DNA from 3 places in the Pseudoalteromonas sp. PPB1 genome. Region 2 is predicted to be linked to each of the others. Evidence: predicted binding sites of a transcription regulator. Region 2 holds the regulator's gene; each other region holds the start of a gene.
What was found. Region 2 encodes sigma-54, which starts transcription at its own class of promoters, with help from an activator protein. Its sites were predicted from a motif close to GTTGGCACGNNNNTNGNNT; they were not measured.
Positions count from the first base shown of each region.

Region 1: a site for sigma-54 is predicted at 2,184-2,202, ahead of glnA (glutamate--ammonia ligase). Genes of this name have one in related genera too.
Region 3: a site for sigma-54 is predicted at 1,833-1,851, ahead of IY568_RS18530 (DUF2726 domain-containing protein). Genes of this name have one in related genera too.

Region 1 is NZ_JACEQV010000014.1:137,547-142,152, forward strand. It holds gene typA (translational GTPase TypA) at 1-1,485, opposite strand, end outside; gene glnA (glutamate--ammonia ligase) at 2,261-3,667, shown strand; gene IY568_RS15540 (DUF4124 domain-containing protein) at 3,899-4,435, shown strand; gene glnL (nitrogen regulation protein NR(II)) at 4,493-4,606, shown strand, end outside.
Region 2 is NZ_JACEQV010000001.1:480,317-484,922, forward strand. It holds gene lptA (lipopolysaccharide transport periplasmic protein LptA) at 1-287, shown strand, start outside; gene lptB (LPS export ABC transporter ATP-binding protein) at 284-1,009, shown strand; gene IY568_RS02130 (RNA polymerase factor sigma-54) at 1,054-2,562, shown strand; gene hpf (ribosome hibernation promoting factor) at 2,588-2,875, shown strand; gene IY568_RS02140 (PTS sugar transporter subunit IIA) at 2,878-3,333, shown strand; gene rapZ (RNase adapter RapZ) at 3,346-4,191, shown strand; gene IY568_RS02150 (HPr family phosphocarrier protein) at 4,188-4,466, shown strand.
Region 3 is NZ_JACEQV010000021.1:36,330-40,935, forward strand. It holds gene arcB (aerobic respiration two-component sensor histidine kinase ArcB) at 1-553, opposite strand, end outside; gene folE2 (GTP cyclohydrolase FolE2) at 825-1,745, shown strand; gene IY568_RS18530 (DUF2726 domain-containing protein) at 1,890-2,480, shown strand; partial or broken gene mtnN (5'-methylthioadenosine/S-adenosylhomocysteine nucleosidase) at 2,608-3,314, shown strand; gene IY568_RS18540 (cobalamin biosynthesis protein CobD/CbiB) at 3,316-4,266, shown strand; gene tyrS (tyrosine--tRNA ligase) at 4,322-4,606, opposite strand, start outside.

The DNA of each region.
Region 1 (4,606 bases), on a different contig from region 2:
ACCAGCCGCGTTTGCAATCAGTACACCGTTCTTACGTTGACCAATGTTACCACCTTTGTGTGGACCATAGTGATCAAACGTGTGGTACATCAGACCAGAACCTGAAGTCAGCGTCATGAAGTCAGTCTGAAAACCGATCAGGCCACGAGAAGGCATCACGAAGTCCATACGGATACGGCCTTTACCATCTGGTGCCATGTCCGTCATTTCTGCTTTACGCAGACCCAGTTGCTCCATAATTGAGCCCTGGTGCTCTTCCTGAACGTCAACCGTCACGGTCTCATACGGTTCTTCCAGTTGGCCGTCTACTTCGCGCAGGATTACCTCTGGACGAGATACTGCCAGCTCGTAACCTTCACGACGCATGTTTTCAATCAGGATGCCTAAGTGCAATTCACCACGGCCAGATACGCGGAAGCTATCCGGGTTATCAGTTTCTTCAACGCGCAATGCAACGTTGTGTACCAGTTCCGCCTGAAGACGCTCAAGAATGTTACGTGAAGTAACGAATTTACCTTCCTGACCAGAGAACGGTGACGTGTTTACAGAGAAGGTCATGGTTACTGTCGGCTCGTCAACAGATAGCGCAGGTAGCGCTTCTACTGCGTTTACATCACACACAGTGTCAGAGATTTTCAGCTCACCCAGACCTGTGATAGCGATGATGTCACCCGCCTGTGCTTCTTGCGCTTCGTGGCGATCAAGACCAAGATACGTCAGAACCTGACCGACTTTACCGTTACGTGTCGTGCCATCAGCACCAACGATAGTCACCTGCTGGTTGACTTTAACGGTACCACGCTTGATACGACCTACACCGATTACACCAATGTATGAGTTATAGTCCAGCTGAGAGATCTGCATCTGGAAGTCACCCTCTGGATCTGCATCCGGCTGGCCAACTTGCTCTACGATAGCTTCGAACATAGGCTGCATGTTGTCAGACGGTTCGTCCAGGTCTAATGTCGCCCAACCGTTAATCGCTGATGCGTAGATAACCTGGAAGTCCAGCTGCTCGTCAGTCGCGCCTAAGTTATCGAACAGGTCAAATACCTGATCCATAACCCAATCAGGACGTGCGCCTGGCTTGTCGATCTTGTTGATAACAACGATAGGTTTCAGACCCAGCGCGAATGCTTTTTGCGTTACGAAACGCGTTTGTGGCATTGGACCTTCTTGGGCATCAACCAGTAGCAATACTGAGTCAACCATTGAAAGTACACGTTCTACCTCACCACCAAAGTCGGCGTGTCCCGGGGTGTCTACGATATTGATGTGGTAGTCATTCCACTCGATGGCCGTGTTTTTCGCCAGGATGGTGATGCCACGCTCTTTTTCAATATCATTCGAGTCCATGACACGCTCTTCGTTGCCACCGCGTGTCTCTAATGTGCCAGATTGTTCCAGCAGCTTATCGACTAGGGTAGTTTTACCATGGTCAACGTGCGCGATGATCGCGATATTTCTTAACTTTTCAATGCTCATATTTTTACTCAGAGAAGTTGGCCCTCAGTGATCCTAGTCGAATCGCGCAAAAATGCGCACCTAAGATGCCGATCCACAATTAAAGGTCGCGTATTATCCCCTAATAATGTGACAGATGAAAGTTTATCCAGCGTTTTTTTCTGCTCAGTATGCCTAAACACGCAATTGTCTGCGCCCAATGAACCGACTCAGAAGAGAACAAACAGTAAGGACTGTCATTAAGGCAACAAGTTTGCACCAGAGCACCAACCCCCTGATCCGGCCACAACTTTTAATCCTGACAGACAAGCGTGAAGTCAGTATGACGGCTCGCGTCATCCTGAAAAAAGGTGACTATTGAGACGACAACGCCGCTCAGGCCAAGCGACTCTGAAACCTTGCTCACCGCCTTTGCTCATACTGGTCGCACTCTGACATATCACAGCAAGCTCCGGCACTATGCACTTACAAGATACGACTCATCGGGTCTGTGCACTTGCATGCAGGCACTTTTATCCTGTCCATCTAGCTTGCCACCGCAACGAGAAATAAAATACGCTCTGACCCGCAGGATACGGTTTCAACTGTGCTAGATTAAAACCGTGCATAACGCACCCACATGGTGCATCAACAGTATTCTTAACGCACCAAATTAGTGCAAAACTGTTTTTTATTTGTTTAGATATAAACTAAACCCTTTATAAACATGTAGTTAAAAAATTGGCACGAATAACGCTTAGTAGTGCGCAAATGCAGAGCACTGCAACAAAATATAACCCTACGAGTCGGAGGACACATGTCACAATCGGTTTTAGATCTTATTAAAGAACATGACGTTAAATTTGTTGATTTACGTTTCACGGATACTAAAGGTAAAGAGCAACACGTTTCTATTCCTCATCACCAGGCCGATGAAGACTTCTTTGAAGATGGCAAAATGTTCGACGGCTCATCTATCGCAGGTTGGAAAGGCATCAACGAATCAGACATGGTACTGATGCCAGATGCAACGACTGCTAAGCTAGACCCTTTCTCAGAAGAGACCACTCTGATTGTACGTTGTGACGTGCTTGAGCCTTCAACTATGCAAGGGTATGAGCGTGACCCGCGTTCTGTTGCAAAACGTGCTGAAGACTACATGCGTTCTACCGGCATTGCTGACACAGTATTGTTCGGTCCTGAGCCTGAATTCTTCCTGTTTGACGACGTCAAGTTCAAAACAGATATGTCTGGCTCTATGTACAAGATTGATGCGCAAGAAGCGAGCTGGAACTCAGATAAAAGCTACGAAGAAGGCAACATGGGCCACCGTCCTGGCGTCAAAGGCGGTTACTTCCCGGTTGCACCCGTTGATTCGTCAGGTGACTGGCGTAGTGCAACCTGTCTTGTTCTGGAAGAAATGGGTCAGGTTGTAGAAGCACACCACCATGAAGTAGCAACAGCGGGTCAGAACGAGATCGCAACGCGCTTCAATACGATGGTTATCAAGGCTGACGAAATTCAGGAAATGAAGTACGTTATCCACAACATGGCACACCTGTATGGCAAAACGGCGACCTTCATGCCTAAGCCTGTGGTTGGCGACAACGGTTCAGGTATGCACTGTCACCAGTCACTAGGTAAAGATGGTAAAAACATCTTTGCTGGCGACAAGTACGGCGGCCTGTCTGAAGACGCGCTTTACTACATCGGTGGTATCATCAAGCACGCTAAAGCCATCAACGCGTTTGCCAATGCTTCAACTAACTCTTACAAGCGTTTGGTACCTGGCTTTGAAGCACCTGTTATGCTGGCGTACTCTGCACGTAACCGTTCTGCGTCAATCCGTATTCCGGTTGTCCCGTCTGAAAAAGCACGTCGTATTGAAGTCCGCTTCCCGGATCCAACTGCCAACCCTTACCTGGCATTCTCTGCCATGCTGATGGCAGGCCTTGATGGTATCAAAAACAAGATCCACCCTGGCGATGCAATGGACAAAGACCTATACGACCTGCCAGCTGAAGAAGCTGCAGAGATCCCTACCGTTGCCTCTTCACTGCAAGAAGCACTGGACTCTCTGGACGCAGACCGTGAATTCCTAATCCAAGGTGGCGTATTCACTAACGACCTGATCGACGCGTACATCGCATTGAAATCTCAGGAAGTTGAAAAGCTGAACATGACAACTCACCCGGTTGAGTTCGAAATGTACTACAGCGTATAAGCTGGTTTTCAGTGTTCTGGTGTGTGTGAGCTGTTACAGCTGACACACTGCGCGATCCGGAATGCTTATTTCAGCTGCATTCACTCACTGATCAGTCCGCTGGTCGTGAAAGAACAGGCTGACTCTGCGCTCTTAAATCATATGTGTTCTCAAGCCCGCAATGCGGGCTTTTTTCATGCCGGTGCAATGGTAAACTTGCGCTAAAAGCACTAAAGTTATAGCTGGTAATGTGTGTCTTTTAAGCAAGGTGAAATCGTGTTGCGGCTTTATTGGGTGATTCTCTGTTTGGTGTACAGCGCAAGTGCTGTGTCAGATCAAAAAGTCTACCGCTGGAAAGACGAAAATGGTAACTGGGTCTATTCGGATGTGCCAAAAAAAGGCTCTGAGAAGGTCAAATTGAGCACCAATATGCTCACCATGCCAGCGACTGACACCAGTATTTTAACGCCCACACAGTCCACGCCCACCGTTTCTTATCAGGCAAAAATTACAGCCCCAAGCGATCAGCAAACGCTACGTGAAAACAGCGGTAGCGTGTATGTGAATGGCCTGGTGACACCGCGCTTTGCAAATGGTTTTCAGGTTCAGCTGTTTCTTGATGGCAAAGCGACCGGGCCCAAACAAACCACAGCATCTTTTGCGTTACGCGATGTGCCCAGAGGGGAACACAAATTGCAAATGAAAGTATTTAATGACAAAGGCAAGCTGGTTGCCCAAAGTGCAGTAACCACCTTTTTTCTGCACCGCGCCAGCGTGCTCAACCGTTGATTATAATAATAGGTGTGCTAATCTGCTGTGCACCAACTTGGTGCAAGGCGATCCAATATGGCACAACCCTCCTCAGAATTAATACATGAATTATGGCAAAATCTATCCACTGCAGTGATCTTACTGACCGAAGACCTCACCATCTATTTTGCCAACAACAGCGCCAGCGAA
Region 2 (4,606 bases):
CAACAGGCAGCCCAGCCGTATTTCAAGAGCGTCAGACGGATGGCTCTTTACTCAAGGCAACCGCCAAAGAAGTGCGCTATGACGTCGCAAACCGCATGCTCACCATAAAAGGCGGTGCAGAGATCAGTCAGGCAGGGCAAAAAATTAGCGCGCAAACCATCGTTTATGATATGGAAAAGAAGCTGATCAGCGCACAGCGCGGGGAGCAAGAACAAAACCGTGTGAGAACCATTCTGTTACCTGAAAAAGAGAACCCCCAGCAACCAAAAGAGAAGGGTAATCCGTGAGTAAATTAACCGCCACCGCACTGGCCAAAAGCTATAAGGGCAGACAGGTTGTTAAAAACGTTGAGTTAAGCGTTGAAGCTGGCAGTATTGTTGGCCTCCTTGGCCCAAATGGCGCAGGTAAAACCACCACTTTTTATATGATTGTCGGCCTGGTGCCCAGTGATAAGGGCAGCATACATATTGACGAACAAGACATTACCTTATTGCCAATGCATAGCCGAGCAAGACTTGGTATTGGTTACCTGCCACAAGAGTCCTCTATTTTTCGCAAGCTGACCGTCTATCAGAACCTGATGGCCATTTTAGAAACTCGTAAAGAGCTGAACAAAGAACAACGAGAAGTCATCCTCAATGAGCTGTTAGATGAGTTTAATATCCAGCATATTCGCGATAGCCAGGGTATGGCACTATCGGGCGGTGAACGACGCCGGGTAGAAATTGCCCGCGCCCTTGCGGCAGATCCAAAATTTATCTTATTAGATGAGCCTTTCGCTGGCGTTGATCCTATTTCAGTGTTAGATATAAAGAAAATTATAGAACACCTGAAAAACCGTGGGATAGGCGTACTGATCACTGACCACAACGTGCGTGAAACGCTGGACGTCTGTGAGAAAGCTTATATAGTGTCACATGGTGAACTGATAGCAGCAGGCACCCCGGAGCATGTTCTGGCCGATCAAACCGTGCGGGATGTCTACCTAGGTGAGCAATTCAGGCTATAGTTATAAAATTAGAAGTAAATAACAAAAAGGATTGTTAGAGATACATGAGGCAATCGCTACAGCTGCGCATGGGGCAGCAACTGACAATGACACCACAACTGCAACAGGCTATTCGTCTGTTACAGTTGAGTACGCTAGATCTCCAACAAGAAATCCAAGAAGCGCTTGATAGCAACCCTTTGTTGGAAGTGGAAGAAGGTGAGTCTGAATCACAAGATAATGAAACTCAGTCCAAGTCGGATTCCGATTTGGAACAACCTACAACGAGTGACAACGACAGCTATGAAGAGGCGGCTGTCAGCGACTACGAACAAGACAGCGATGCTGCACTAAACAAAGACACCGTCAGCGACGATTTGGCAATGGACGTAACCTGGGATGAGTACATCAGTGCCGCACCGGCAAGCAGTTCAGGCCCAATGCCGGAAGACGAAACCATTTACCAGGGTAAAACGACTGAGACATTGCAAGAATACCTGATGTGGCAGTTGGAACTGACGCCTTTTAGTCCAACAGACAGAGCCATCGCCCTTGCAATTGTAGAAGCGGTTGATGACGCAGGCCTGTTGACCATCAGCTGCGAAGACATCGTCGAAAGCATGAATCAGGACAACGATGACGAGCTAATTGAGCAGGATGAAGTAGAGGCCGTACTGAAACGGATCCAACTATTTGACCCCGTTGGGATTGCTGCACGCAGCCTGCAAGAATGCCTGTGCATTCAGCTCAACCAGTTTGACCCAAATACCCCCTGGCTTGCACAGACCAAAGAAATTCTGACTGAGCACATAGATCTGTTAGCCAGCCGGGATTACCGCACTTTGATGAAAAAAACCAAACTCAAAGAAGCGGATCTGAAAGAAGTAATGACCCTGATCCACGGCCTAAACCCGAAACCTGCCGCCAGCATAGTGCAAGAAGAAGCAGACTATGTGATCCCGGATGTGTCGGTTAAAAAAGTGAAAGGTCGCTGGGTTGTTGAACTCAACCCCGATTCAATGCCAAAAATTAGAGTGAATGACCACTACGCTGCGATGTCCCGTTCAGTCAAGTCCAGCACAGATAGTCAGTTTATTCGTTCACACTTGCAAGAGGCAAAATGGTTCATCAAGAGCCTGGAAAGCCGCAATGAAACTTTATTAAAAGTTACTAATTGCATTGTGCAGCAACAACAGGCATTCTTTGAACATGGCCCCGAGGCAATGAAGCCGATGGTACTGAATGATGTGGCCGAAATGGTCGACATGCATGAGTCCACGATTTCACGTGTAACAACTCAAAAGTATATGCACACGCCACGCGGTATCTATGAGTTGAAGTATTTCTTCTCAAGCCATGTCAGCACTGAAAACGGAGGAGAATGCTCTTCGACTGCAATCAGAGCATTGATCAAAAAGCTAATTGCCGCAGAAAATACAGCTAAACCTTTGAGTGACAGCAAGATTGCGGACGTATTGGCAGATCAAGGGATCAAAGTGGCTAGACGTACAATTGCCAAATACCGAGAGTCTTTGGCTATCCCACCGTCCAATCAGCGTAAAAGCCTGATTTAGACGTAACTACAGAAGGAAAATGCTTATGCAACTAAATTTAACTGGTCGACATGTAGAAATCACCGATTCGTTAAGAGACTATGTAACAAACAAGTTTGCGAAGCTAGAAAGGCACTTTGATCACATCAATAATGTGCATGTTATCCTAGATGTCGAAAAGCTCATCCAAAAAGCAGAAGCCACATTACATGTGAACGGGGGAGAAATCTTTGCCTCAACCGAACACCGGGATATGTATGCCGCAATAGACGGACTTATCGATAAGCTTGACCGCCAGGTGATCAAGCACAAAGAGAAGCTAACTCGACATTAATCATGAAACTAAGCTCATTGATTTCACAGGACTGCAGCAAAGCTGCGGTCCTTTTTAATAGTAAGAAACGTATTTTAGAGTACATCAGTGAGTTGGCTCAAAGCCAGCTTCCAGACAGTAATGCCCATGACATCCTTGATGCGCTATTGAGCCGCGAAAAACTCGGTAGTACGGGGATCGGAAAAGGGATAGCCCTGCCCCATGGCCGCATGGCAGGCATAGATAAAGTGGTGGCTATGCTGCTTGTTAATCAGCAAGGCATTGCCTTTGATGCCATTGACAATCAACCCGTCGACATTTTTGTGGCACTCATCGTACCCGAGGGAGAAAATCAACAACATTTGCAGACCTTGGCAACGATCGCTGATAAACTTAAAAACAAGGTGTTTTGTAAACGTATCAGACAAGCTCACAATGATCAGGAGTTATTCGCGATAATTGAAGAGTTTGACAACTAACGGAGAGTTTCTGTGCAGTTAATTATTGTCAGTGGTCGTTCTGGCTCAGGAAAATCGGTCGCCCTTCGCGTGCTGGAAGACTTGGGTTATTACTGCGCCGATAATATCCCAGTCAACTTGCTGCCTGCATTGGTGCGCAGTGTGTCAGACAGCTATGATAAAATTGCCGTGAGCGTTGACGTACGTAACCTGCCAAAAGATCAGCAAGAACTCGACGATATTTTGGAATACCTCCCCGGATTTGCAGAACCCAACATATTCTATCTGGACAGTGAAGATCAGATCTTGATCCGTCGCTTTTCAGAAACACGCCGCCTGCACCCGCTGTCATTGGCCGATCTGTCGCTGGACAAAGCAATCAAAAAAGAAAAAGAGCTGCTTGACCCGCTTATCCGCCGCGCCAATATCACCATTGATACCACGGACATGAGTATCCACCAGCTGGCAGAGCGTATCCGGGAAAAGATCCTCGGTAAAAAGGACAAACAATTAATCATCACCTTTGAGTCCTTTGGCTTTAAGCATGGTATTCCGAAAGAAGCCGACTACGTGTTTGATGCCCGCTTTTTACCAAACCCACACTGGGAACCAGACCTTAAACCGTTAACCGGTTTAGATAAACCTGTTATTGATTACCTGTCTAGCCACAGCTTAGTGCAAAAATTTACCTGGCAGATCCAGACCTTTGTGCAAACCTGGTTGCCCCATCTGGAACGCAATAACCGCAGCTACCTGACCATTTCAATTGGCTGTACTGGTGGACAACACCGTTCCGTATATCTTGCCCAAACGTTAGGTGAGCGTTTTGCCCGCACCCACAACAATGTGAAGATCCATCACCGCGAACAAGAAAAATGACACAACGCTTTGAAGATACCTTTCTGATCCAGAATAAGCTGGGGCTACACGCTCGTGCAGCCAGTGTGCTGGCAGAACTCTCCACTCAGTTCGATGCCAACATCACGCTGTTTCAGGGCAGTAAAGAAGCAGAGGGTGACAGTGTACTGGCTTTATTGCTACTTGAAAGTAGTCAGGGCAAAGAAGTCAAAGTCGTCTGCGAAGGGCCAGATGCCGAACGCGCTTTACATGCCATTGGCAATCTCATTGCAGATAAATTTAACGAATCAGAGTAACTCCTCTTCGCTTTTCTCCGATCAGACAGACACAAAACTGCCGCTTCATGACGGCTTTCTTCGCTTTTTTTAGATATACCAATTGATATTAAAACAGCTATAATTATCATAAGCCTATAATCAATGCGCTATATACTCGT
Region 3 (4,606 bases), on a different contig from region 2:
TGCCAATGACTTGTTCAAACTTCTTGTTGCAACCCGCAAATACGCCCCGCTCATCTCGGTAATAGAATAAGTCAGGAGAGGAATCTACGATACTACGCAGTAACATACTCTGCTGAGCCAGCTCTTGCTCGGCTTTGCGCCGCTCCGAGATTTCTTTACGCAATTCTGCGATTGCCCGGTGCTTTGCATGCAGCGCCATTTTCCGCTCGTCAATTTCGTTATTGAGCCGGTTAATGTTGTCTTTGAGTGTCTGGTTGAGCAGTTTTTCTTGTTGTGTGGCGGATTCAAGATACTCTTTCGACGCATCCAGCTGACGCATTGCATAGATAGCAACAGAAAGCAGTAATGGAGAGGTTAATGCGGCAAATAACACCACCGACAGCACATTGACCAGTGTGACTTCACCGAGCGCCACGTAGTAAAACATACACGCCAAAACCAGAGACACAATCAGTACGAAAGCATAGGCCACAACCCCAGCCCAGCGGTCTCCGTAGTTTTTAATCAAATTCGATAAAATTCGGGCCCAGGTCCCAAATGAAGAGTCAAGCATAATAAAATCACCTAGTTAACCCCTACATTATACCTGACCAAAACACAGAAGCGAGTGACCAAAGGTCGCAGGCGACATTGCACAAACTAAAATAACCTCTGTAGCGCCCGTATTCAGTGCCTTTTGTGGATGTGTAGAAAGTCGACATCGGCGTACGAAATTTTGCACACTTGGGCGATTTTTTTACCAGAATTTTTCCTGCGGGCTCGGCAAGTTGTGACATTTTGGTGTAACATGCCCAACCCTGATAGTCGTGATTAAGAGAGTTCAAATGCCAACTTCAATGCCTGACATTGCACATTCTGCAGACGCCTTACAAGAAGGCAAGCTAGACTGGGTCGGAATGGGAAATATCGAGCTACCTTTACTGTTATCAAGTAAAGGCTTGAATGATACGCCCGTAACAGCCAAAGCGGATGCGTTTGTCAGCCTGGACAGGGAAGATGCGAAAGGTATCCATATGTCACGGTTATTTTTGGCACTCGACTCGCTGTCCTGTGAACAGACACTGACACCCGCGGCGATTCGCTCGGTTCTGGATAGCTTTATCACCAGTCATGAAGGACTGAGCCACAGCGCTAAGGTAACGTTTCATTTCGAATTACCACTGCGCCGTGCTTCCTTATTAAGTGGTAAGCAAGGCTGGAAAAACTACCCTGTTGTGATCACCGCTAACCTGGCAAACGGCCAGTTTAATCTGGAATTAGCCGTTGATGTTACTTACTCATCAACTTGCCCTTGCTCTGCAGCCCTTGCCCGTCAGCTGATCCAAAATGCCTTTGAAGAAAAGTTTACCGATCAGCCACTTGATCATGCCAGTGTTCATGCCTGGTTAGGCACCACTGAAGGCATCCTGGCAACACCGCACTCACAACGCTCTGTAACGAATATCAAGGTCAAACTGGATGAGCATTGTCAGGAGTTTGACATCTTGGGTCTGGTAAACATGGTAGAAGATGAACTAAAAACGCCTGTACAGGCAGCGGTTAAACGTGAAGATGAGCAAGAATTTGCCCGCCTTAACGGTCAGAACCTGATGTTCTGTGAAGACGCCGCCAGAAAACTCAAAGCCTTGTTTGAAGCTGAAAACTACCCAGACTACTATATAAAGATAAACCACTACGAATCTTTGCATGCACACGATGCCGTTGCATATGCCGTAAAAGGCCTGAAAGACGGCTACCGCGCTTGATCCAGTCAAGCACTGTGCTTTCCTTATCCGCTCGGCCATCCCAAACCGCCGAGCGTTTTTAATTCTTCAGCATTCAGAAAAATCACTTTAGGCACACTCTTTGCTTAATAATTTGCAAGTCAAATTGTTGTCGTGGAGTGATTTATGGAACTAACATTATTATCTATTCTGGCGCTGGTCGTTATTGCTTCCATTGTTATTTCAAAATATACGGATAACGGCGGTAACCCCTATCCGTTTAATCGAAAAGAATCTGTATTCACAACAGTCGAAGCCTCCTTTTTACAGCTATTAGAGCGTTCAGTAGGTGACAAGTTTAAGATTGTCAGCAGAGTTAAGCTGATTGAAATTATCGAGTGTAAACCTGGATTATCCAAAAAGGCACGCCGGGCTGCCATCACCAAAGCGCAAAATAAGCAGCTCGATTATGTGCTGGTTGACAAAGAAACGCTCAATATTGTCGCTGCCGTTGATCTGGTAAACAACGCCAATAAAAACGGCCACAAAGCACAAAAAGACTGGTTCGTCAGCGGTGCGCTGGAGTCAGCCGGGATCCCACATATTCGCATGAAGGTAAAAAGTGGTTACAAAAGCGCTGAAGTGCGGGCTGCCATCCTGTTTAAACTAGGCAAGAAACCAGAGCCACAGGGCAAGCCTCGCAATCGCAATTACAAACCTGCGGTACTTTCACCGTCTCAGGCCAAAGCCGCGGCAACCCAACTGGCAGAAATTTAGCCTGCCACACTCACTGTCGGCCCAACTCAGGGCTGACAGCAAAACGTTTTAACCTGCCTAACATCATATTTTCTAACACCAGTTTTGATATATAATGAGCAACACGGTTAAAAAATAAGAGAAGATTATGAAAGTAGGTATTATTGGCGCGATGGAACAGGAAGTCACAATCCTGCGTGACGCAATGAACAATACACAAACCGCAACTAAAGGCGGTTTCACCTTTTATCACGGTGAACTAGGTGGACATGAGGTAACTCTGGTTCAGTCTGGTATTGGCAAAGTGGCCGCGACAGTGCAACGACGCTGCTAATCGACAACTACAGCCCTGACTGTGTGATTAATACAGGTTCAGCCGGCGGCTTTGATCCTGAGCTGAACGTCGGCGATGTCGTGATCTCGTCAGAAGTAAGACATCATGATGTTGACGTCACTGCATTTGGCTATGAACTGGGTCAGGTACCACAAATGCCAGCAGGCTTTAGCGCACACTCAGCTCTGGTTGAAGCCGCTCAGCAAAGTGTCGGTGAACTGACAGACATTCAGACAAAAGTAGGCCAAATCTGTACCGGTGATTCATTCATGTGTGATCCAGTCCGCATTGACAAGACGCGCCAGGACTTCCCACACATGCTGGCGGTTGAAATGGAAGGCGCCGCAATTGCTCAAGCCTGTCACGTGTTACACACCCCGTTTGTCGTGATCCGCTCGCTGTCAGACATCGCCGGCAAAGAATCGCCGCAATCATTTGACGCCTACCTGGAAGTTGCCTCTGTAAACTCTTCGAAGCTGGTTATTGCCCTGTTGGCAAAGCTGGATCAGGTTTCGCTGTAAGGTGTTAACTGAACATTTGCAAGCCCACATGGGCTTGCTGATTTTCTTACTGGCAACACTCAGCGCGATAGGATTCAGAACCTCCAGCCTGTATCACCCCAATGTCGTCATGACGCTGTTGTTTACTAATCTGGCTCAAAAAGTTTACCGTCCTAAGGCACCAAATAGCTATCAACTGCTATCCGGCAGTATGGCATTTATCCTGCCAATGCTGATCATCTTGCTCATTTTGGCCGCTCTGGGCTATTTGTCTTTCTACCCTCAATGGCTTGGTGGCCTGGTATTATTTTTCTGTCTGGATATTCAACACGAACGGCGTGCCAAGCGGATTGCGATTTTACTCAAACAACAACAAAAAGCGGCTGCACGCCAGTTACTTGGCGCTATGGTAAAGCGGGATGTGGAGAAACTGTCTTTGATGGGCATATGCAAAGCATGCCTGGACAGCCTGGCATTACGTGGCATGCGGCATTTCTATCTGGTCATGGTGTTTTATCTGATTGGTGGCCCTCTGCTGGCATTGAGCTATAAATTGATGTTGCTCTGCGATCACGCCTGGCGCAGCAAGATGCGTCCAGACACAGCATTTATTAAACCGCTGCAACTGAGCCTGGCGATTCTCGAGTGGTTGCCCGTCAGGCTGTTCGTTTTAATGATGGCGCTGACACAAAACCTGGGGAAAACACTGCACTACCTAAAACACTATGGTCAGTTCTACCGCCCTGCCAGTTCAGGTTGGATCCTGGCTTTGTTTGCAGCCAGCCTCAATACCCAGCTCGCCGGGCCACGCTTTTATCAGCAGCAGCGATTTGACAATATGCGCATTGGCAGCGACAGACCGCCAGAACCGGAGACCATAAGCCTGATGCTCAAGTTGTTGGCAACCATGCGCTGGTTTTTCCTTTGTGCCCTATGCCTGTGCTGGTTAACCATTAATATTCTCACCCATTAAAAAGGGCGGCCAAATAGCCGCCCTTACTTTGAATTCACTTCATTAACTCAGTCGATTATTCAACAGTGATTTTGGCGAACTTGCGTTTACCTACCTGGTAAATCGCTGTCGAGCCTTTCTCAACGCTCAGCTTAGAATCGGTGACTTTATCTTCACCATTGAGCTTAACCGCGCCTTGTTTAATCATACGCATCGCTTCTGAGGTGCTGGCAACCAAGCCAGCTTCTTTTAACACATTAGTAATGAAAGTCGCAGGCTCAGCAATGGTGATGGTTACCTCTGGAATATCATCAGGCAGGGCATTTTTCTGGAAACGCTTAATGAAATCCTGATGTGCAGC